Synechococcus elongatus PCC 11801: one gene and its partner. The protein of the gene in region 2 interacts with the protein of the main gene of each other region in a pairwise test. Links are inferred from orthologs where the notes say so. Each region holds a gene or a part of one and is shown on either strand. Other genes may lie near its edges.

Region 1 (12,006 bases), 2.3 Mb from region 2 along the record:
CAAACGTACCCGCTGGCTCGCGCGGAAAACCTTCCAGCATTGCGATCGCATCACGGTGCGCGATCGCGGCTCGGCAGCCTTGCTAGAAGACTGGGGGATTGCCGCTGCGATCGCCCCTGATCCCGTCTGGGCTTTGGACCCTCTGCCGCTGGATCAACCGTTATCCAGCCAAGAAGCGATCGCGGTTTGTCTACGCCCCCATGCAGATTTGACGCCTGAACGCAGCGATCGCCTGAAAACAGCCTTGATTGCGCTGCAAGCACAAACCCAAGCACCTGTGCTGCTGATTCCCTTTCACCATCAGCAAGATCGACCCCTCGCAGAAGCTTGGGCAAGCGTCATTCCCCAAGCGCAGGTGGTGGATTGGCAGCACCCGCGTCAGCTCTTGAGTTATTTCCAGTCCGTCCGATTGACGATCGCGATGCGCTTCCACGGGCTCGTGATGGCAGCAGCGGCGGGGAATCGCTGTTTTGGCCTCAGCTATGACCCCAAAGTGCGCCGTTTCTTGGATGCGCTGGAGCAACCGGGCTGGGATTTGCCGGATATTCCGGACTCGGCTGAGGCGATCGCGGCAGCCTGGCTCCAAGCTTGGCAGACTGACCCGATTCGTCCAGAGGCGATCGCGGATCTTCGGCAGCAGGTCGAGGTGCATCGCCAAGCGCTGATTATCTAAACGACGATGCCTGATTCAGTGAGTCTTTACGGCAGATGAGCAGGAGGCAGTGGCACTATGGGCTGCTGATAGGGCTGAGTGCGATCGCTGTCATCTTGGGATTGCAGCTGATGGGGCCACGGCTGACCCCTCAGTCTTCTTCCCAGCCCTCCTCATCCCTGCTGGTGGCGGCGGCGGCGAGTTTGCAAAATCCACTGCAGGCGATCGCGGCGCTCGACTCTCCCGACCTGGCCAATGTCTCCATTCGCTATACGTTTGCGGCTTCTGGCGTTTTACAACGGCAAATCGAGCAGGGGGCACCGATTGATATTTTGATTGCCGCTGCAGAAAAGCAAATGCAGGCGCTTCAAGATCAAGGGTTAATTCTGACGGACACGCGATCGAATCTACTGACCAACCAACTGGTGCTGGTTGTCCCGAAGACAGCACTTTCATCTGTGGCTCGCTTTCAAGATTTAGTCCAACCCCAGATCAAACGACTGGCCATTGGCGAACCGCGAAGCGTTCCAGCGGGTCACTATGCCCTCGAAGTGCTGCAAAATCTTGGGATTCTAGATCAGGTACGACCCAAGTTCGTGCTTAGCAATAATGTGAAAGCCGTCTTGACGGCGGTGGAAACGGGTAATGTCGATGCTGGCATTGTCTATTGGACGGATGCTCAAGCGTCGAGCAAGGTTGCGGTTGTGGGTGTTGCCGATCGCTCGCTGCACTCCCCAATTGTTTATCCGATAGCCATTGTCCGCTCGAGCCGATCGCTACCTCAGGCTCAGCAATATCTGGAATTTCTCAAGCGTGAGCCAGCCCAAACCATCTTTCAACGCTATGGTTTTGGTCGGCCAGCAGCCTAACGCCGATGTTTGATCTTGGCTCGCCGATCTGGGTTTCGCTCAATATTTCGCTCTCAGCGACCCTGGTGGTGCTGGGGTTGGGTACCGTGGCTGCCTACCAGATGAGTCACTATCGCGGCAAGGCGCGATCGCTCATTGAAAGCTGTCTAATTGCGCCGTTGATTATGCCGCCGACAGTCGTCGGTTTTATCCTCTTGATGCTTTTGGGGAAGAACAGCGCGATCGGACAGCTTCTAGCGCAATATGACTTGCAAATTGTTTTTACACCCGTTGGTGCTGCGATCGCCGCCAGTATTGTTGCCTTTCCACTGATGTATCGCTCTGCACTCGGTGCCTTTGAGCAAATTGACGGACTGCTTTTGGATGCAGCCCGACTCGATGGCGCTTCTGAAATGGAAGTCTTTTTTTGTATTGCACTGCCAGCTGCCATGCCCGGAATTTTGGCAGGCACAGTCCTGTCATTTGCGCGGGCACTTGGGGAGTTTGGCGCCACATTGATGGTGGCAGGCAATATTCCTGGCCAAACACAAACCATGCCCATGGCCATCTACTTTGCTGTAGAAGCCGGACAAACCCAAGAGGCTTGGTTCTGGACTGTGATTATTCTCTGCACAGCCTACTGCGGTGTTGTTGCTGTCAATGCTTGGCAAGCCTTACGCTAGAACGACTCAGACTCCCTGCCGTCCTTCTTCAGCGGGACTGTATTACCGGCGATCGCTCCCATGCCCAGTGCCGTTCTCGACCTGAACTTTAAAATTTGGCGGCAAGCCTCCGCTGAAGCTCCCGGCCAGTTCCAGACCTATACACTCCAGCAAGTCTCGGCAGATCTGTCGTTGCTGGAAGCCTTGGATGCCCTGAATGAGCAGCTGATTATTCAAGGAGAAGAGCCGATCGCCTTCGACCATGACTGTCGGGAAGGCATCTGTGGCTCCTGTGGTTTTTTAGTCAACGGTCAAGCCCACGGCCCTCTGGCTGGAACGAGTGTCTGCCAACTCTATCTGCGTCATTTTCGATCGGGAGACTGTCTGACGCTGGAACCTTGGCGAGCCCAAGCCTTTCCCCTCGTTAAAGACTTAGTCGTCGATCGCAGTGCCCTCGATCGCATTATTCAAGCCGGTGGCTACTGCTCGGTAAACACTGGGAATGCTCCTGAAGCCAATGCAATTCTGATCAGTCAGGCAGAGGCTGCACAGGCCTTTGATGCCGCGGTTTGTATTGGTTGTGGTGCTTGTGTCGCAGCCTGCAAAAATGCTTCAGCCAGTTTGTTTACCGCAGCGAAACTGGCGCATCTCTCTCTCCTGCCCCAAGGTCAACCCGAACAATCGCAACGAGTGCTGCGCCTAGTGATGCAGATGGAAGCCGAAGGGTTTGGGAGCTGTAGCAGCCTCTTGGAATGTCAGGCGGTTTGCCCCAAGGAAATTTCTGCTGACTGGATCAGTCGCATGCAACGCCAATACTGGCAGGCCCGCTGGCAAAACAGCTAACTAAACTTTTTCGCCACTGGCTACTCACCCTTCTATCCGGCAGAGGTTGAGCTAACCCATCCTGTCGTTCACTGCGATCGCTCGACTCCGTGGGCAGCGGCGTTGCTGCAATTTGAGGGTGCAGCCTTTAGGATGGCGTCAACGCAGAGGGCGAAGCCGATGGAGATGCCCCGCATCAGCCGCGATACGGCCCGGATGTTGGTCAACTATCTGACCTATCAGGCCGTGTGCGTTATCCGCGATCAACTGGCCGAAACGAATCCAGCCGGTGCGTATCGGCTGCAGGTCTTTTCGGCTGAGTTCTCGTTTCAAGATGGTGAAGCCTACCTCACTGCTTTGCTAGACCACGATCGCGAATTGGCACTGCGGGTGATGACGGTGCGTGAGCATCTGGCCGAACATATTCTCGATTACCTACCGGAGATGACGATCGCCCAGATTCATGAGGCGAATATTAATCATCGCCGTGCCTTGTTGGAACGGTTGACCCGTCTGGGGGCTGAGCCCAGCTTGCCCTCATCCGAGGATGTCGATCGCCCCACTGATGCAGCGACTGCTGACGACGCTCCTAATGCCTCCCATGCGGATTGAAATTGTTCAACACATTGACTTTGAGGGAGCAGCTGCGATCGCTCCTTGGCTAATCGAGCGCGGTCATATGCTCTCGACAACCCTGCTGACTGCTGGTGATCCACTGCCCGACTGGCGCGATCGCGACGCGGCCATTTTGATGGGCGGGCCGATGAATGTCGATCAGATCGAGGCGTATCCCTGGCTGCTGACCGAAAAGCAGTGGTTAAAAACTGCGATCGCAGCGAATAAAACGCTGGTCGGCATTTGCTTGGGGGCCCAACTCTTGGCTCAAGCCTTGGGAGCGACCGTTGCCCCCGGCCCCGAACCAGAAATCGGCTGGTTTCCGATTCAGTTCAGTGCTCAAGCCCAAGCGATCGCCGGCATCCCTCCAGAATTGATGGCGTTTCATTGGCATGGCGATCAATTTTCATTGCCACCAGCCGCTATCCCCCTGGCGCAAAGTGCCGTCTGTCCTCAACAGGGCTTCCTCTGGGGCGATCGCATTCTGGGGCTGCAGTGTCATCTGGAAATGACCCCCGACGCACTCGCGACCATCACCCAAGCGGCAGCAGCGGATCTGCGTCCGGCTCCCTTCATTCAATCGGCTGAGCAAATCTTGGCTGGGAGCGATCGCTGTCCCAGTAACCATGCCGTTCTGTTCGCCCTACTGACGCATTTGGGTTTTTAAGCCGCGATCGCCCCCTTACAAGCAGGTCTCTCGCATTGTGGCGAGGTACTTCACAATGGATAAGACTGCTGCGCTGGTGAACCATGACGCCACCCCCATCCGACCTGGAAGCTTCGGCAGCGCCGACTCTCTATCGTCCCTCAGAGCCACCGACCCCTGAGCCGGGACTCGAGCCAGATTCAGACTCGCTGCCCGAAGACGATGTGGAAATGTCGCTGTTCGATCACCTAGAAGAACTGCGGCAGCGTCTGTTCTATAGCCTGGCTGCAGTGGTTGTCAGCGCGATCGCTTGCTTTGCGGGCGTACGTCCTCTCGTCGCTTTTTTGGAGCGCCCTGCCCAAGGGATTCGCTTCCTGCAACTGTCGCCGGGTGAATTCTTCTTTGTCTCGCTCAAGGTAGCGGGCTATAGCGGCCTGCTGCTGGCCAGCCCGATTATTCTCTATCACGTCATTCGCTTTGTTTTACCGGGGCTGACGCGACGCGAACGACGCATTGTGACTCCTGTGATCTTGGGGTCCTCGGTACTGTTTTGGGCGGGGCTGGGCTTTGCCTACTGGCTGCTCATTCCGGCAGCGCTCAACTTCTTTGCCAGCTATGGCGCTGATGTGGTTGAGCAGATCTGGTCAATCGAACGCTACTTCGAGTTTGTGTTGCTGCTGCTGTTCAGTACGGGACTGGCCTTTCAAGTGCCCGTGGTGCAGCTCATTTTGGGAGCGCTCGGGATTATTGATGCCCAGCAGATGTTGGCAGGCTGGCGCTATGTCCTGCTAGCGGCCGTAGTCTTGGGTGCCGTGCTCACCCCCTCGACAGATCCTCTGACACAGAGTTTGCTGGCCGGTGCGGTGACGGCGTTGTATTTGTTTGGCACGCTCCTCGTCAAGCTTTGGTGTGGCGATCGCTCTGAGGAAGAGGTTTCAACAGAGGTCTAAAAATCACTACAGGTCAGCCAGATCCGAGATCCAATAAGACAGGAAACGCTCAAGAGTTTTGAGAACTCTGTCTATCGTGAGGATCGGCAAGAGAGCGTTCAAAGGTCCTCTTCGACGATCGCCTCAATCCTGCCGCTTGTGACAGCCTGTACCAAAGCGTCGTAGTCTTTCTCCGTCTGATCTGCGTAAGCTAAGGCAAACTTTGCCAGCGCCTGATCAAAGGAGTCTCCCTTACCGAGATAGCCACTGATCGTTGCTGCATCACCAGCCTTTGCGTGGGAACGAGCCAGACTCCAACCGCAGAACTCGGCATATCGATAGAGTTGATCCGCGGCAATCCCCGTGATTGGTAAGGAGAGCTTCATATCCCGTAGTTGGCGAACATAGTAGTCGCGGCCCCGTTCCGATCGCGCCCAGCCTAAAAAGATGTCACTCGAAGACTGCATTAACCGCTGGCCAACAACCACTCTCTGTCCTTGATTCTCATAGCGACAGGGCTGCGTATAAGGCTCTAGGACGGATCGACGTGCTTCTTTCACTTGCAAAATCAATGGATGATTCTCTTCAGAAAATAAGAGAGCAATACTACAGTGAGTTCCAACACTGCCGATCCCCACAACTTTCATTGCGTAGTCTTCTAATTGATAGCGATCAAAAAGCACACGGCGCTCTTCAGACAGGGTTTGACGATAGGTCTCAAGACCACTCATCACGCGTTGTTGAATATCCTCATCAGGGACATGAAAGAGAATCGGGGGCTGATCGACAAATTGATGCTTCCCATTTTTAATGGTGACAATTTTGGGGAACAAATACTCAATCACCCGCTTGCGAGCTCGTTCGGCTAAATTCTCTCGATATTTTTTGATTTTCTCATTTGGAGACATTGCAATCAGTTCTTTAACATCGATGCGCTTATACCAAACCTCTAAGGGGCTCATGCGCGAATAAGCCCGCAGATGTTCTCGATAGGAGCGGACACAAGCAGCAGCAATTGATTGCGAGTCCTTGTCTGTAATTTGATTGTCTCTCCCGGCGAGAATGAAGCTCGCAACAAGACGCTTAATGTCCCATTCCCAAGGCGCTGGATGGGTCTCGTCAAAATCATTGATATCAAAAACAAGGTTTCGCTCTGGTGTTGCGAAGAAGCCAAAATTTAACAGGTGACAATCACCACAGGCTTGTACATGAATGCCAGTATTGGGAGTTGTTGCCAAATCATGAGCCATGATTGCTGCAGATCCTCTTAAAAAGGTGAAAGGACTGCGCAGCATTCGCCCATAACGAATGGGAATCAACTCCGGCATACGCCCTTGGTTAGATTCCTCTAGGATTGCGATCGGATCACGCCGATTATTGGTGATTTTCCAGTCCGCGTGATCGGCACGAGGAAGCTTTTTCCGAATTGTCTTCCCTGCAGCAATTCGTTCGGCCCGTACATGAAACTGAGCTACTGCTAAGCTATCTTCTTTATCCTTGCCAGGCATTCAATCACTCCTTCTCAAGGGCTTATCAATATTCAACCGATGAAGACAGTGAGCCAAGATGAGGTCGGCAAGACATATCTTGGCGATGAATCATTAACTTCAAGCTTGAGCCTTAGTATTCACCAAGCTTGATTGAGGTGCAGTGCTTGTAGAGAAATCGTATTAAATGTGAAATAACGGTCACGTTAGCAGCGAGGTTTTTACCCGCAGTCAAATAATTAATTGGTTTTGATAAGACCTACAAGCTTTTAACCAGTAGTCAAGCCTCACCTGTCACAGGGACTTGTTGGGTGGCAGGAGGTGGAGCAACGACTGTTCAATCTGCAATTACTACGAATCATCCAGTAGCAGTGCTGATTGATCGAGTTCTAAACGTAGCGCGTTAGTTCAAGGCGATAGCGTTCTTTCTTGGTGACTTGAATCTCGCCAACACTGAGGCGCCCCTTGCCGCGCACCGTCACTAAATCGCCACTTTTCAGTTGTGTACTGGGCTGAGTCACAGACTTCCAGTTGACGCGCACATCGCCGCCACTAATCAAGTCGACCATTTTGCTGCGTGAGAGGCCAAAGCCTGCAGAGGCGATCGCATCTAGCCGCAGGGAGGCTTCCACCGTTGTCAGCTGCTTGACACGCGGGGCCGGTACTCGCAGCTCTGCCAGCGGAATTTCACGCACCTTGACCGGCACGCTGCGAACTTGAGTCAGGTGCAGGCCCAGAAATTCAACCAGTTCTGGCATGACTAAGGCTTGGGCACCGCGATCGCCCAAGACGAGGATGTCGCCCACTTTTTCGCGGACAAGACCTGTGCCGAGCAAAGACCCCAAAAAGTCACGATGGCTAGCCGGGTCGAACAGGAAGTTGCCAGCGATTTCTACAGCCGCGATCGCAATTTGCTCAACTTCCAAGGGCATTTCGCTACGAGCGATCGCCAAGCGCTGCCGTTCCGCCTGCGGATAGCCGCCCCAAGGCAATAGCTGTAATTCCGTCAGTCGTCCCAGTCGTTCTTGCGCTTCAGCCAACTCGGGCGGTGAGAGAAAATCACTGATCGCCGGTTCCCAAGTTCGAATCGATTGTTCAGCTAGGTCAATCAACCGCGCTAAACAATCGCGATTGTCAGCCCCAGCGAGCAACTCTTGACGCGGCAACATCTACAGACTCTCCTCGACGGTTTGTAAGGACTCCGGATCGACCGATCGCAATAGGCGCCACGCTTGGGTGGTCACGGCATCATTGCCCCGCAAAATCAGCACAAATTTGCCTTCTTCTAGTCGGTTGCGGAACGGTAGCGGGTCAAAGCCCGACAAGTTACCCACGCCGAAGCCACCGCCGATAAAGGCGCTACCCATCAAGCCCGATAGGGCACCCAAGACGCCACCCACCAAGTCATTGCCGACCGGACCTGCCCAAGCAAAGGTTTCCAAACCCGTGATCTTGCTAAAGACCAAGCCGCCCGCAAAGCCAAAGGGCACGAGCCACGTTGCCATCCAACGCACCCGTTGCCGCGATCGCTCTTTGGGGTTGAGCAGACCAAAGCGATCGCTACTCTCCCAGCCTTCGCCAACCACGCTCCAGAAGTCACTGGACCAGCCGGTTTCTGCCAAAGCAGCGCAGGCGGCTTCCACGGTAGAGCGATCGCGCAGGACAGCAATGAGATAAGTCATAGGTTTCAGTAGCAAGGGAGCAGCGGACTCTTCAACAGCAGGGGCATCGGCAAGGCCACCTACTCATAGAATGAATGATTGGGCTGATCTGCGATCGCCCGTCCCTGTCGCTCGTTGTCTCGCCATGCCCAAGGTTCTGGTCTCTGATCCAATCGATCAGGTCGGTCTCGACATTCTCTCGCAAGTCGCTCAAGTAGACGTCAAGACGGGATTGTCGCCGTCCGAACTGGCGCAGATTATTGGCGACTACGACGCGCTGATGCTGCGATCGGGCACCCGCGTCACCGCAGAAGTGATCGAGGCGGGGCAAAAGCTGCGGATTATCGGTCGAGCTGGGGTTGGCGTCGATAACGTCGATGTGCCAGCTGCCACTCGCCGCGGCATTGTGGTCGTGAACTCGCCGGAAGGCAACACGATCGCAGCAGCAGAACACACCCTGGCGATGATGCTGTCGCTGTCGCGACATATTCCCGACGCCAACGCTTCAACCAAATCGGGCGTCTGGGATCGCAAGAGCTTCGTCGGCACCGAAGTCTATAAGAAAACCCTCGGCGTCGTTGGTCTGGGCAAAATCGGTTCCCACGTTGCCACCGTTGCCAAGGCCATGGGCATGAAACTACTGGCCTATGACCCCTTCATTTCGGCGGAACGGGCAGAGCAGATCGGCGCTCGGCTGGTGGAGCTGGACATCCTCTTCCAAGAAGCGGACTACATCACCCTCCACATCCCTAAAACGCCGGAAACCGCCAACCTGATCAACGCCGAGACCTTGGCGAAGATGAAGCCGACGACTCGGATCATCAACTGTGCTCGGGGCGGTGTGATCGATGAGCAAGCGCTAGCGGATGCGATCGCTGCTGGAAAAATTGGTGGGGCCGCCCTCGACGTGTTCGAACAGGAACCGCTGCAAGCCGATTCACCATTGCGCGCCTTGGGCAAAGACTTGATCCTGACGCCGCACCTTGGGGCTTCAACCACAGAAGCGCAAGTCAATGTTGCTGTTGATGTGGCGGAGCAAATCCGTGATGTGTTGCTGGGTCTGCCGGCGCGATCAGCGGTCAACATCCCCGGCCTCTATCCCGATGTTCTCGAGAAACTGCGCCCTTACCTGCAGCTTGCAGAAACCCTCGGCAATCTGCTCAGCCAAGTGGCAGGCGGTCGCTTGGAACAACTGACGGTACGCCTGCAAGGGGAACTGGCAGCACAACAGAGCCAGCCGATCGTGATTGCAGCACTCAAAGGGTTGCTGACCCAAGCCCTGCGCGAGCGGGTCAACTACGTCAACGCCATGATCGAGGCCAAAGAGCGGGGCATTCGCATCATCGAAACCCGCGACGAATCGGTGCGTGATGACTATGCAGGCGGTTCGCTGCAGCTGATGGCAACGGGCTCTAACGGCGAACACCGCGTCATGGGTGCACTGCTCGGCGATGGCGAAATTCGGATCACCAACGTCGATGAGTTCCCGGTCAACGTGCCGCCCAGCCGCTACATGCTGTTCACGCGCCACCGTGATATGCCCGGCATCATCGGCAAAATTGGCTCACTGCTCGGCAGCTTCAACGTCAACATTGCCAGCATGCAAGTCGGCCGCCGGATTGTGCGTGGCGATGCGGTCATGGTGCTGAGCTTGGATGATCCGCTGCCCGAGGGCATCTTGGCGGAAATCACCAAGGTAGCCGGCATCAGTGACGCCTACACGGTGGTGCTCTAGTGCCGATCAGTCAATCTTGGTGGCAGGTCGAGGTCAGCTGCGATCCCCTACTGGAAGACCTGCTCTACTGGCGGCTGTCGGAGGCGGGCGGACGGGGCTTTGTCTGTGAAAGCAAAGCCCAAACGCTGCAGGTTCACAGCTACTTTCCAGCGGAATTGTGGGAGGAGACGATTCGCGATCGCCTCCTGCAGGAAATCAGCGCTGATGCTGCAGATCTTGGCTTGCCCACGCCCAGTTTGAGCTGGCAGACCCTCGATGAAGAGGATTGGTCTGAGAGCTGGAAACGCCACTGGCAACCCCAAGAACTAGGCGATCGCTTCTTGATTCAGCCGGCTTGGCTGGAGCCAGAACCGAGCGATCGCCTATTGCTGCGGCTCGATCCTGGCACCGCCTTTGGCACCGGAGCCCATCCCACCACTCAGCTTTGTTTGGAGGGACTGGAAACGGTTCCCGTTGCTGACAAAGTGATTGCGGATGTCGGCTGCGGCTCTGGGATTTTGGCGATCGGGGCTCTGCTGCTCGGGGCCAAACAGGTCTATGCGGTGGATACTGATCCTCTCGCTGTGGGGGCGACTCAGTCCAACGCCGCCTTAAATGATCTGGAAGGCGATCGCTTTTGGACCGCGATTGGTAGCGCTGATCAACTCCAGCCTCTCCATGCCCAAGGTGTCCGGTTTGACGGCTTTTTGTGCAACATCTTGGCGCACATCATCCAAGCCCTAACGCCAACGCTTTCGGAGTTAGCGAGCCCTGGCAGTTGGGCAATTTTCAGTGGTTTGCTGACCAGCCAAGCGGACAGTGTCAGCGCCACGCTCGAGGAGTATGGCTGGGTGATTCGTGGGCAGGCTAGCCAAGGGGACTGGTGCCGTCTGGTTGCTGATTTTCAGCCAGAACGATAAATCTCGCTAATGCTTAACTTTGACAGCTCTTTGGGAGCGAGTTGAGTTTAAGCCGCGATTAACCCTAGGAATGTTGGGATAACGCCCTTGCCGCAAGAGATAATGTTCCCTTATGTCTTGCGAGGCGATTGATAGCATTTCTCTCTGCACAGTTCGCCCTTGGGCAACCCATAGTATCAATGGGAAAGGTACGGGCAGGCTGTCAATCGATGAGCTCTGCCACCCCCAAAGCGATAGAGGACACGCTCATGGCAACCTACAAGGTTACGCTCGTCAATGCTGCCGAAGGCTTGAACACGACGATCGACGTGGCTGACGACACCTACATCTTGGACGCCGCTGAAGAGCAAGGCATTGACCTGCCTTACTCCTGCCGCGCTGGCGCTTGCTCGACCTGCGCCGGTAAAGTCGTCTCCGGTACCGTCGACCAATCGGATCAATCCTTCTTGGATGACGACCAAATTGCAGCTGGCTTCGTCCTGACCTGCGTCGCCTATCCGACCTCTGACGTCACCATCGAAACCCACCGCGAAGAAGACCTCTACTAGGTTGCTCTTCAGCTGTCTCAATTTTTAGAATCTGCATTTCATAGCGACCTTCTATGTTGAAGGTCGCTTTTTTGTGGCTGGACTGGAATAGGAACTGCTCGTCATACCCAACAGGAGGAAAGCGATCGCTCTCCATCGAGAGCTGCCGACCATCCTGAGACGGATCGCCCAGACTCACTCAGGATGGGCACTGACAAATCCCGGATGCCAAGGCTGTAGGACGGCTGGTAACGCTATCCTCGGCCCCGATCGCCCAGGAGTCACCGACGACTTAACGGTGAGATGATGGGGAGATTATCCTCAGAACGCTCAAGATTTTGGTGATGACTGCCCCTCTCGCGCAACTTCGCGATCGCTTTCAAGCGGCATTGGCTGCGAGCTTTGGTCCTGAGTGGGCAGGGATCGACCCGCTGCTGGTTCCAGCCACAAACCCCAAGTTTGGTGACTACCAGTCAAATGTGGCAATGTCTCTGGCGAAACAACTGGGGCAGCCACCACGGGC
Region 2 (11,818 bases):
TACCGGGATCATCTTTGACCAGCACAAAGGCATTGGTGCCTTTGAGCAATTCGGTTAGAGGCTGCCATTCGTCGGCATCAGCGATCGCGCGACGCATCAAGGTGTTTTTGGTCACCTTGCAGACAGAGTTGCTGGCTTCGAGACGATTGCGGAGATCAGTGATCTCAGCGACCGTCAGACCTTGGTAGTCGACGACAAACGCCATTTGCGCTTCATCGACGAGCCCTTTGAGCTCAGTGACGATGTCTTGCTTATTGGCTAGCGTTCTTCCCATCTTTATCTCACCTCCTGGGCGGGAATCGGAATGGAATCTTGCTCTTGCAACAAAAAAGCTCCGGCAAATTCGGTTGCCAGAGCGGAATAGATCAACAGTGCTCACACTGTGGGGACTACCTCGGCAGGACATTTAAGTTGCATGGCAACACCTGCTGTCTCTGGCAATGCTATTCAGTTACAACGGTTGAGCAATACTCTTAACTCAGAAATGAGTGTTAAACCCTGTTTAGGCTTCAGCCAGCTTCAGGTCGCGCAGGGCGTTGATGTCGACTTCAATGGCGGGTCCCATGGTTGCCGAAATATAAACGCTCCGCCAGTAACGGCCTTTGGCGCCCGAAGGACGGTTCCGATCGATGGTTTCCTGCAAGGCTTTGAGGTTAGCCAAGAGGTCATCGGCCGAAAAGGCAGCTTTACCGAACAGGACGTGCACAATCCCGGTGCGATCGGCACGAAATTCTAGCTTACCAGCTTTGAACTCATTGATCGCTTGCTCAAGGTCAAACGTGACCGTGCCACCCTTGGGCGAAGGCATCAAGCCGCGAGGACCTAGCTGACGACCCAGTTTTGCCACTTGCGGCATCACGTCAGGCGTCGCAATCAGCAGGTCAAAGTCCAAGAAGCCTTTGCTGATTTCTTCGATCAGTTCTTCAGAACCGGCAATGTCAGCACCTGCAGCCTTGGCTTCAGCGACCTTTTCACCCCGGGCAATGACAGCAACACGGATGGTTTGACCGGTGCCTTTGGGCAACGCAACGGTCGTCCGGAGTTGTTGGTCGGTGTACTTAGGATCGATGCCAAGACGGATGTGCGCTTCAGCCGATTCAGGAAACTTGGCGGTTGCCGTTTCCTTCAGCAAATTCAGCGCTTCGAGGGGCTCGTAGGCCCGCTTTTCAACTTTCTTCTGCAGGTCTTGCAGACGACGAGAAACTTTACGAGTCATGGTGTTTTCGGGGTACTAGCGAGGCCTTGCCTCTCCCCACTCCTTGTGAATGAACGACAGTGAACCCGACCCTAGTCGGCGATCGTGACACCCATGTTGCGGGCGGTGCCTTCGACGATGCGCATGGCGGCTTCAACATTTTTGGTGTTGAGGTCCGGCAGTTTGGTTTCAGCGATCTCACGCAGTTGCGCGGTCGTGATTTTGCCGACTTTGGTTTTGTTGGGGTTACCCGAACCACGCTCAATTCCAGCAGCTTTGGCGATCAACACCGAAGCAGGCGGGGTTTTGAGGATGAAGGTGAAACTGCGGTCTTCAAAAACGGAGATTTCGACCGGGATGACCAAGCCAACTTTGTCTTGGGTCCGGGCGTTGTACTCCTTACAGAAGGCCATGATGTTGACGCCATGTTGGCCGAGGGCAGGACCCACGGGAGGCGCCGGGTTAGCCTTGCCAGCGGGCAAAGCCAACTTAATCAGTGCAACGACTTTTTTTGCCATCTGAGAACTAGTTCTGCTTCTGAACCTGGTTAAACTCCAATTCCACTGGCGTGTCGCGACCAAAAATCGACAGCAGAGCCTTGAGCTTGCTGCGTTCTGGACTGACCTCGATCACAGTGCCCTCGAAGTCTTTGAAGGGCCCGGAGAGCACCAAAATCTGATCGCCTTCGGCAAGGTCGATTTTGACTGTGGGTTTTTGCTCTTGAGCACGCTTGAAAATGCGACTGACCTCGCCTGGGCTCAGTGGCATCGGCTTGACGTGGCCGCGCCCCCGCCCATAGGGACGCTTCTGCTCAGCGCCCACGAAGTTGATCACATGGGGAGTGTTTCTGACAATCTGCCAAGCGTCGTCATCTAGGATCATGCGCACCAGCACATAGCCTGGAAAGACTTTTTCTTCAGCCGATTGACGACTGCCATCCTTCTTGAGCTTGACGATTGGCGTTTCGGGAATTTCCACCTGGAGAATGCGATTAGCCGCATCTAAGGTCTGTACCCGTTGCTCAAGCGTGGCTTTGACGCGTTTTTCGCAACCTGAGGCCACTTGAACGGCGTACCAGCGAGCCTTCTCACTGGCAACGCTGTCATCTTCGGAGAGCAAATGCTCTTCGTATTGGTCGGTCACAGTGAAGTTCACCCAAATACGCGACTAGACGCCCAACTGAACAGTTCGTTGATCAGGTAGATCAACGTGGCCGAGAGACTGACCATTAGCAGAACGGCAGCAGACTCACTGATGAGTTGCTGTCGCGATGGCCAGACGACTTTACTCAGTTCGGCCCGAGTTTCTTGTAGGAAACTCACCAGATTGAGACCAGAAGAGGGCTCGTCAGAGACGTTGCTCTTCCGTACTTTTTCGGCTGCGTTGTTTTTGCTCACAGAAGGTCCTCTTGCGGATGCAACGGCATCCGGCTGGCAGTTCAGCGGCGAGGATGCCGGTAAAACCGACAAACACCCGAGGATCTAGAGTAACGGAAAATCCCCTAGGAGGGAATGGCTTCGACTTCGATCGCGGGGCTATCATCCGGCTCAACGACAGTCGCTGCAACAGGTTTACTGACTTGAAATTGCAACTGTCCTTCGGCATCCACATCGACAATTAGCGAGTCGCCGGCTTCAAACTGCTGCTCGAGAATCAACGAAGCCACCGGATTTTCGACCAAACGCTGGATTGCTCGTTTGAGTGGGCGTGCCCCGTAGACCGGGTCGTAGCCACGATCGGCGAGATTGGCCGCCGCTGCTGGTGTAACCGTGAGGGCGATCGCCTGTTCTGCCAGTAGCCGTTTCAGTCGCTGTAACTGGATGTCAACAATTTGCTGGAGCTGGCTGCGCGAGAGTGGCTGGAACAGGATTGTGTCGTCAATTCGGTTGAGAAATTCCGGACGGAAGTGCTGCCTTAGCGCCCCTAGTACTCTCAGCTCCACAGCTTCGAGGCTGGTGTCTTCTTCGCCCATTTCCAGAATGAACTGGCTGCCGATGTTGCTAGTCATCACAATCACGGCGTTGCAGAAGTCGATGGTGCGGCCTTGTGAGTCGGTAATCCGGCCATCATCCAGAACCTGCAGCAACAGGTTGAAGACATCGGGGTGCGCCTTCTCGACTTCATCGAACAGCACTACCGCGTAGGGATGGCGGCGGATGGCTTCTGAGAGCTGACCGCCCTCTTCGTAGCCGATGTAGCCGGGGGGCGCACCAATTAGCCGCGAGATGGAATTCTTCTCCATGTACTCCGACATGTCGAAGCGGATCAGTGCATCTTCCGCATCAAACAGACAGTTGGCGAGGGCGCGAGCCAGTTCGGTTTTACCGACGCCCGTTGGCCCGAGGAAGAGGAAAGAACCGATCGGGCGGCTGGGATCTTTCATGCCAGCGCGGGCACGGCGAATCGCGGCAGCGACAGCGACGACCGCTTCATCTTGGCCAATCACCCGTTGGTGCAAGAAGCTTTCGAGCTGGAGTAGCTTCTGGCGTTCCGATTCCAGCAGGCGCTGCACGGGAATGTTGGTCCAGCGCGCCACAATTTCGGCAATATCAGCCTCTTCCACTTGCTCGCGCAGCAAGGTTTGACCATTGGCGTGCAGGGCTTGAATCTGTTCCTCGATCGCCTGCCGCTGATGTTGCAGGGCTTCCAGTTGCCCAAATTTCAGCTCAGCGCCTTTGTTGAGGTCATGTTCGCGCTCGGCCTGATTGACCTGCTGACGCAGAGTTTCTTCTTCCTCCTGCAGATGGCCCAGTTCTTCTAGCAGTTGTTTTTCCTGCTGCCACTGCTGATTGAGTCGGGCTTGTTGTTCCTGGAGTGTCTGTAGTTCTGTTTGGATTTGCTGAAGGCGATCGCTGTGAACTGTTGCCTGCCCGTTCTCTCCGCTGAGGGAAAGCTGCTCCATTTCCAGTTGCAGGAGCCGTCGTTCCAAATCCTCCAGCTCACTGGGCTTAGAGGTGATCTCCATCTTCAGTTGGGCCGAAGCTTCGTCGATTAGGTCGATCGCCTTGTCCGGCAAGAAGCGATCGCTGATGTAGCGATGCGAGAGTTTGGCTGCGGCCATCAGAGCACCGTCGGTAATCTTGACCCCGTGGTGGCCTTCGTACCGTTCTTTGAGACCACGCAGAATCGCGATCGTGTCTTCGACGCTGGGCTGGCTGACGTAGACCTGTTGGAAGCGGCGTTCTAGGGCCGGATCCTTCTCGATCGTGCGGCGATACTCGTCGGTCGTTGTGGCCCCGATACAGCGCAGTTCACCCCGTGCCAGCATCGGCTTGAGCAGGTTGCCCGCATCCATGGCGCTGCCTTGCTGACCCGCGCCAGCTCCGACGACGGTGTGCAACTCGTCGATGAACAGCACCATCTGGCCATCGGAGTGGGTGACTTCGTGCAGAACTGCCCGCAACCGCTCCTCGAATTCACCGCGATATTTCGCGCCAGCAATCAGCGAGCCCATGTCGAGGCTGATCAGCCGCCGTTGCTTGAGCGAATCCGGTACTTCACCGGCGACAATCCGCTGGGCTAAGCCTTCCGCGATCGCAGTTTTACCCACTCCCGGTTCACCGATCAGCACGGGATTGTTCTTGCTGCGCCGCGACAGCACTTGAATGACGCGACGAATTTCTAGATCGCGGCCGATCACCGGATCGAGTTTTTCTTGCTCGGCCAGCGCCGTCAGATCACGACCATACTTGTTGAGGAAAGGATAGCTGGGCTCGCTTTCTTCCGCTTCGGCCTCATCGGCAGCGGGCGATCGCAGCTCCTGAATGGTTGTCTCCAGCGTTTTGGCATCGAGCTTGAAGCCTTGGCAGAGGCGGCGGCCAATCCGATCGTCCTCGACAAAGCCCATCAGCAAATGTTCAACGCCGATGAACTCGTCTTGCCAGAGTTCTCGCGCCCGTTCCGCTAAATCCAGCAGGCGATCGAGGCCGCGCCCGAGGTAGAGCTGAGTCCCTGTGGCATTACGAGGTTGTCGCCGCGCAAAATCCTCAAGTGGCTGCCGCAGATTCGCAACGGCTACCCCTGCTTTCGCCAAAATTTCCGCCGCAACCCCCGACTCCTGATCGAGCAAGGCCAGCAGGACGTGCTCAACCTCCAACTGCTGCTGCCGCAGTTGGCGAGCCACAGTTTGCGATTCGACGATCGCATCCCAGGCTTGGTCTGTAAAACGATTGGGGTCGGTGGGCTGCATGGAGGCTCTAAAACTGACGGATGGGCAAGCGATCGCCCTACTTCCACTATCTCAGGCTGGCTGAGACTGGCGATCGCGACTCAAAGCTTAGGCGGCTGGCTGGGTAGTGGCGCCAGAAGTCCCGGTTTGAATTAACTCAACCTTGTAGCCGTCGGGATCTTCAACAAAGGCAATCACAGTACTGCCGTGTTTCATCGGACCCGGTTCGCGGCTAATTTTCCCGCCCTGGGCTCGAATGGCTTCGCAAGTGGCGTAGATATTATCCACCCCGATCGCAATGTGACCGTAGGCATCCCCGAGCTCATACTGATCCTTGCCCCAGTTGTAAGTGAGTTCAAGAACGGTGTGATCGGCTTCATCGCCATAGCCGACAAAAGCCAGGGTAAATTCCCCACCGGGATAGTCCTTACGGCGCAGCAATCGCATGCCCAAGACCTCGCAGTAGAACTGTAGCGATCGCTCCAGATTCCCGACTCGCAGCATCGTATGCAGTAATCGCATCAGGTGTTCCTCCGGCTGAGATTCGTTTCCCATTGTGGAAGGAAGTGCGCCGCGATCGCTGCGACGCAAAACCCTGAAAGGCAAGCCGGTATGATTTGTAACGGCCTCGTTGATGTCCTTAACGTCGGCGATCGCCACACTTCCGGGATGCGCTTTTTGTAGTGCCCCTGTTGCTTCGACTGTCACATAGCCAAGGAAGACTGCCGCCGATGCTAGACGATTACGGGACGCAGATCGCCGCGATCACAGCCCGCGAAATTCTCGACTCGCGGGGTCGCCCTACGGTTGAAGCAGAAGTCCAACTCGAAGATGGCTCCGTCGGTTTAGCCCAAGTTCCCAGTGGTGCTTCAACAGGGACTTTCGAAGCCCATGAATTGCGGGACGACGATCCCAGTCGCTATGGCGGCAAAGGCGTTCAAAAAGCCGTTGACAATGTCACCGCGATCGAAGACGCGCTGATCGGTTTTAGCGCGCTGGATCAAGAAGGCATCGACAAGGCCATGATCGCGCTGGACGGCACTCCTAATAAGAGAAATCTGGGTGCCAACGCAATTCTGGCCGTTTCCTTGGCCACGGCTCATGCGGCGGCGACCAGCCTGAATCTGCCGCTCTATCGCTACTTGGGTGGCCCGCTGGCCAACGTGCTGCCCGTGCCAATGATGAACGTGATCAATGGCGGTGCCCACGCCGATAACAACGTGGACTTCCAAGAGTTCATGATCATGCCGGTCGGTGCGCCAACGTTCAAAGAAGCGCTACGCTGGGGCGCGGAAGTTTTCCATGCTCTCGCCAAAGTTCTGAAGGACAAAGGCTTAGCGACGGGGGTTGGTGATGAGGGCGGTTTTGCGCCGAACCTCGGCTCCAACAAAGAAGCTTTGGAACTACTGCTGACCGCGATCGAAGCTGCAGGCTACAAGCCCGGCGAGCAGGTTGCCTTGGCGATGGACGTCGCTTCCAGCGAGTTCTATAAAAACGGCCTCTACACCTGCGACGGCGTCAGCCACGAGCCTGCTGGCATGATCGGCATCCTGGCCGATCTGGTCAGCCAATATCCGATCGTCTCGATTGAAGATGGCCTGCAAGAAGATGACTGGAGCAACTGGAAAACCCTGACCCAGCAGCTCGGCAGTGGCATCCAATTGGTTGGCGATGACCTGTTTGTGACCAACCCCGATCGCCTGCAGTCGGGTATTGATCAAGGCATTGGTAACTCTGTGCTGATCAAGCTCAACCAAATTGGTACCCTGACCGAAACGCTGCGCACGATCGACCTTGCAACCCGTAACGGCTACAGCTCGGTGATCAGCCACCGCTCTGGCGAAACCGAAGACACCACAATCGCGGATCTGGCGGTGGCAACTCGTGCAGGGCAGATCAAGACTGGTTCGCTCAGCCGTAGCGAACGGATCGCCAAGTACAACCGCTTGCTGCGCATCGAAGCGGCACTAGGTGAAAACGCAGTCTACGCAGGCGCGATCGGGCTAGGACCGAAAGGCCGCTAGGTGCTGCTTCTTGCGGTGACGGATGGCAACTGGAGCGATCTCTTGGGGGTCGCTCCGCTATTCATCCTGCTGTTGATTTCCTGCTACGGCATTTGGCGCTGCGATCGCAAGTAAGTCACTGCCCTGCCTTGACGTAGCTCTGATAGCATTTTTTGCGCTTTGTCGAGTGTGCTGAGGCACAATTTCGGAACATCCCTGCTGGCGATCGCTAGGATCAACAGGTTGCCGTCACCGAGCTGTGGATGTCCGTTTCGTATTCTTCGCGCCAGCGCCTCGCCATCTTGGGGCAGTACATCCGTCCTTACTGGCGGCCTGCTCTGCTGGGGGTGGTGGCGTTGTTGGCCGTCAATGGCGTGGGTGTCGTCCTGCCCTTGCTCATTCGGACTTGCGTGGATGACGTGCAAGACGGCCTCGGTTTTGGCGATGTCATCAAGTACAGCAGCCTCATCTTGGGCTTAGCGTCGGTGATGTGGCTGATCCGCATGGCCTCGCGGATCTTGCTGTTTGGTGTGGGGCGTAAGGTTGAGTTCGATCTGAAGCAGCGCTTATTTGAGCATTTGCTGCGTTTAGAACCCACTTATTTTGCCAACATGCCGCTGGGGGATTTGATCAACCGTGCCACCAGCGATGTCGAAAGTATTCGCCGCTTGGTGGGCTTTGCAGTCCTCAGCCTCGTCAACACAATTTTTGCCTATGCACTGACGCTGCCTTTGATGTTGGCGATCGATCCAGTGCTGAGTTTGGCTGCTTTAGCGGTTTATCCCATCCTGTTGTTATTAGTTCAGCTTTTTAGCCAGCGACTGAGACAAGAACAGCAAGATGTTCAGGAGGAGTTGTCAGAAATCAGCCAGCTCATCCAAGAGGATATGAGCGGTATCTCGCTGATCAAGATCTATGCGCAGGAAGCAAATGAGAGAGCTGCTTTTGGACGGCGTAATCAAAAACTGCTTAAGTCCAACCTAAAGCTCACCAAAACCCGGAACTTACTCTTCCCTCTTTTAGAAGGATTAGCGAGTTTTAGTCTCCTGATTTTGCTCTGGCTAGGTGGCCAAGCGATTGAAGGTAATCGCATTACTGTGGGTGATTTGATCGCCTTAATTCTCTATGTCGAGCGTCTTGTTTTCCCGACAGCATTGCTTGGCTTTACGATTACCGCTTTCCAACGTGGTGAAGTTAGCGTCGATCGCATTGAAGAAATTCTCCAGCATCCGCCCCAAATTCAGGATGATCCCCAAGCGATCGTGGTGCCGCCATCCGAATTAACTGGGGCTATTAAAGTGGATGGCCTGACGATTCACTATCCAGGACAGCCACGACCTGCACTCTCCGATATTCGCTTTAGTGTTCAGTCTGGCGAAACGATCGCGATTGTAGGGCCAATTGGTGCAGGAAAATCAACGTTAGCCAATGCGTTGCCCCGTCTATTGGATGTTCCAAATGGCAGCATCTTCTTGGATGGCATGGACGTTACGCAACTGTCATTGAACAGTTTGCGACGGGCGATCGCCTATGTCCCCCAGGATAGTTTTCTGTTTAGCCTGCCGATTCGAGACAACATTCGTTATGGCAATCCCGAGGCTGGCGAAGCGGAAATTATTACAGCAGCTGAGCAAGCGCAAATCGATCGCGAAATTCTCAATTTCCCGCGTCGTTATGACACCTTGGTTGGCGAACGCGGTATCACGCTGTCGGGCGGCCAACGCCAACGAACCGCTCTAGCCCGAGCCTTGTTATTGCAAGCGCCGGTGCTGATTTTGGATGACGCCTTGGCGAGTGTGGACAACCAAACGGCAACACAAATCCTGCAAGCCTTAAATAGCGATCGCGATCGCCAGCGCACCGTGATCTTTATCTCACACCAATTAGCAGCGGCAGCAACGGCTGATCGCATTTTGGTCCTCGATCGCGGTCACTTAGTGCAGAGTGGATCGCACCGCGAACTGTTAGCAACTGACGGGCTCTATCGCAGTCTCTGGGAACGTCAGCAATTAGAGGAACTCTGTGCGTAAACTAATCCTCTTTGTGCTGAGATTGGGGGATTACTGATAGTTACGTTGACTCGGTAATAACGTCTTGAACTCCAAGCAATCTTGATGGAGTTTGGGCTCTCCTCCGGTGTATTCCCAAGCGGCAACATAGCTGAACTGATCGTCCCGCCGCTGCGCTTCACCTTCTGCGGTTTGATATTCCTCCCGGAAGTGCGCCCCGCAGGATTCTTCGCGGTGCAGGGCATCGACAATCATCAGCTCACCCAGTTCAAGGAAGTCAGCCAGCCGCAGCGCTTTCTCCAACTCGGGATTCAAACCGGTAGCTGAGCCGGGGACTCGGACCTGATCGCGGAATGTCTGCTGGAGTTGTTGAACCTGCTGCCGTGCTTTGAGTAAGCGATCGCGATCGCGGCTAATGCCGCAGGCGTCCAGCAAAATCTCGCCCAGTTCACGATGCAGGCTATCAACACTGCGATCGCCCTGCACGGCGAGCAATTGGTCAATGCGGGCTTGGGCCTCAGCCAGTGCAGCTTGGCAGGCAGGATGATCAGTGGTGACTGGCGTTAGCGACTGACTGGCTAACCAACCAGTGACGGTGGCGGGGGCGATGAAGTAGCCATCCGCAAGGCCTTGCATCAAGGCACTGGCACCCAAGCGGTTGGCTCCGTGATCTGAGAAATTGGCTTCGCCCAACACGAATAGACCTGGCAGATTACTCATCAGGTTGTAATCCACCCAAAGCCCGCCCATCGTGTAGTGCGGAGCAGGGTAGATCCGCATCGGCGTTTCGTAGGGATCCTCGCCACTGATGCGGGCATACATGTCGAAGAGGTTGCCGTATTTGCGCTGAATTTCGGCCTTGCCATCGCGTGCGATCGCCTCGGCAAAATCTAGATAGACGGCACGTCCCGCCGGTTCGACGCCATAGCCTTGATCGCAAATTCGCTTAGCCTGACGTGAGGCAATATCCCGTGGCACCATGTTGCCGTAGCGGGGATAGCGCTTTTCCAAAAAGTAGTCGCGATCGCCTTCAGGGATTTGATCTGGCGATCGGCGATCGCCCGGTTGTGCAGGCACCCAAACGCGGCCATCATTGCGCAGGCTCTCGCTCATCAAGGTCAGTTTTGACTGATGGGCCGCACCACTGGGAATACAGGTCGGGTGAATTTGGGTGAAGCAAGGGTTGGCAAAGAACGCCCCTCGACGGTGAGCCCGCCAAGTCGCCGAAGCATTGGACTTGACTGCGTTGGTTGAGAGGAAATAGACGTTGCTATAGCCACCAGTACAGAGCAGAACGGCTGCGCCCGCCTCGACAGACAGATCTCCTGTCTGCAGGTTGCGGATCACCAGCCCCCGCGCTTGTCCATCAATCGTGATCAGATCCAGGACGTCAGCGTGGGTGTGCAATTCCACCGTCCCAGCTGCGACCTGACGCATCAAGGCGCCATAAGCCCCATAGAGCAACTGCTGGCCGGTTTGGCCACGAGCATAGAAAGTTCGAGAAACTAAAACGCCGCCAAAGGTGCGATTGGCTAAGGTGCCGCCGTATTCGCGAGCAAAAGGCACACCTTGCGCGACACATTGGTCGATGATGGCGCTGCTCAGTTCAGCAAGACGATAGACGTTAGCTTCCCGCGATCGAAAGTCACCGCCTTTAAGCATGTCGGCAAACAGCCGGAAATCGCTGTCACCGTCGTTCTGGTAGTTTTTGGCAGCATTAATGCCCCCTTGGGCCGCCACGCTGTGGGCCCGACGCGGACTGTCGTGATAGGTGAAGACCTTGACTCGGTAGCCCTGTTCTGCCAACGATGCGGCAGCAGAGGCTCCGGCCAGTCCCGTACCGACCACCAAAACCTCAAACTGTCGCTTGCGCAGCGGACTGATCAGCGGCAGCGTTTCGCGGTAGCGCTGCCAAGCCCCAGCTAGGGGGCCACTGGGCAGTCGAGCATCCAGAATCACAGCACTACACTCGGGGCAATCACACTGTTTCTGATTCTGGACTAGCAGGTGAGAATCCAGTCATTGTTCAGCGATCGCAGCCCAATAACTGGCACTAGGAGCAGTCCCACCGCGATCGCTTGGCTCAACTAAGCGGCTTGCAGCTCATCCAGCTTGGCAAGGACTTCCTTACTGTGGATTACGGGCCGCACGGCGGTGAAGCTCGCACGCAGCACCCCTTCGGGATCGATGATGTAGGTGTGGCGCAGGCTGAAAGGGGCTAGCCACGAACCGTAGCGCTTGCTGACTTCGCCTTTGACATCAGCGAGCAGAGGGTAGGACAGCCCTTCGTTCTCCCGGAAACGACTATGGCTGCTGACATCATCGGCACTGACTCCGACCACTTGGGCATTGCGTTCGGCGTAGGCCGTCTGATCTTGTTGAAAACGCTGGGCTTCCAGGGTACAGCCGGGCGTTCCATCCTTGGGATAGAAGTAGAGCACCA

What was found.
Region 1: the proteins of rplK (region 2) and prmA interact in binary tests that used the Escherichia coli proteins (3 or more experiments, as listed by UniProt). The link is inferred for Synechococcus elongatus PCC 11801 from one-to-one orthologs.

Annotation. Positions count from the first base shown.
Region 1 is NZ_CP030139.2:205,637-217,642, reverse strand. What follows is about bases 9,007-12,006. They hold prmA (50S ribosomal protein L11 methyltransferase), read left to right. Parts: upstream 9,007-10,056; coding sequence 10,057-10,956; downstream 10,957-12,006. Other genes in these bases: argS (arginine--tRNA ligase), read left to right, coding at 11,828-12,006; petF1 (ferredoxin), read left to right, coding at 11,205-11,504; serA (phosphoglycerate dehydrogenase), read left to right, coding at 9,007-10,057. Also shown: polysaccharide pyruvyl transferase CsaB, read left to right, coding at 1-673; modA (molybdate ABC transporter substrate-binding protein), read left to right, coding at 709-1,521; modB (molybdate ABC transporter permease subunit), read left to right, coding at 1,527-2,183; DOP62_RS01090 (succinate dehydrogenase/fumarate reductase iron-sulfur subunit), read left to right, coding at 2,244-3,005; DOP62_RS01085 (chaperonin family protein RbcX), read left to right, coding at 3,165-3,596; DOP62_RS01080 (type 1 glutamine amidotransferase), read left to right, coding at 3,586-4,266; twin-arginine translocase subunit TatC, read left to right, coding at 4,476-5,195; DOP62_RS01070 (DUF2252 domain-containing protein), read right to left, coding at 5,294-6,682; DOP62_RS01065 (photosystem II S4 domain protein), read right to left, coding at 7,051-7,830; DOP62_RS01060 (hypothetical protein), read right to left, coding at 7,831-8,343; more of serA, read left to right, coding at 8,414-9,006. UniProt on the Escherichia coli protein: Methylates ribosomal protein L11.
Region 2 is NZ_CP030139.2:2,456,693-2,468,510, forward strand. What follows is about bases 1-2,812. They hold rplK (50S ribosomal protein L11), read right to left. Parts: upstream 1,714-2,812; coding sequence 1,288-1,713; downstream 1-1,287. Other genes in these bases: rplJ (50S ribosomal protein L10), read right to left, coding at 1-274; rplA (50S ribosomal protein L1), read right to left, coding at 503-1,216; nusG (transcription termination/antitermination protein NusG), read right to left, coding at 1,721-2,314; secE (preprotein translocase subunit SecE), read right to left, coding at 2,347-2,592; clpB (ATP-dependent chaperone ClpB), read right to left, coding at 2,697-2,812. Outside these bases: more of clpB, read right to left, coding at 2,813-5,384; gloA (lactoylglutathione lyase), read right to left, coding at 5,472-5,885; eno (phosphopyruvate hydratase), read left to right, coding at 6,095-7,387; DOP62_RS12325 (ABC transporter ATP-binding protein), read left to right, coding at 7,630-9,396; DOP62_RS12330 (fumarate reductase/succinate dehydrogenase flavoprotein subunit), read right to left, coding at 9,427-11,334; DOP62_RS12335 (peroxiredoxin), read right to left, coding at 11,463-11,818. UniProt on the Escherichia coli protein: Forms part of the ribosomal stalk which helps the ribosome interact with GTP-bound translation factors.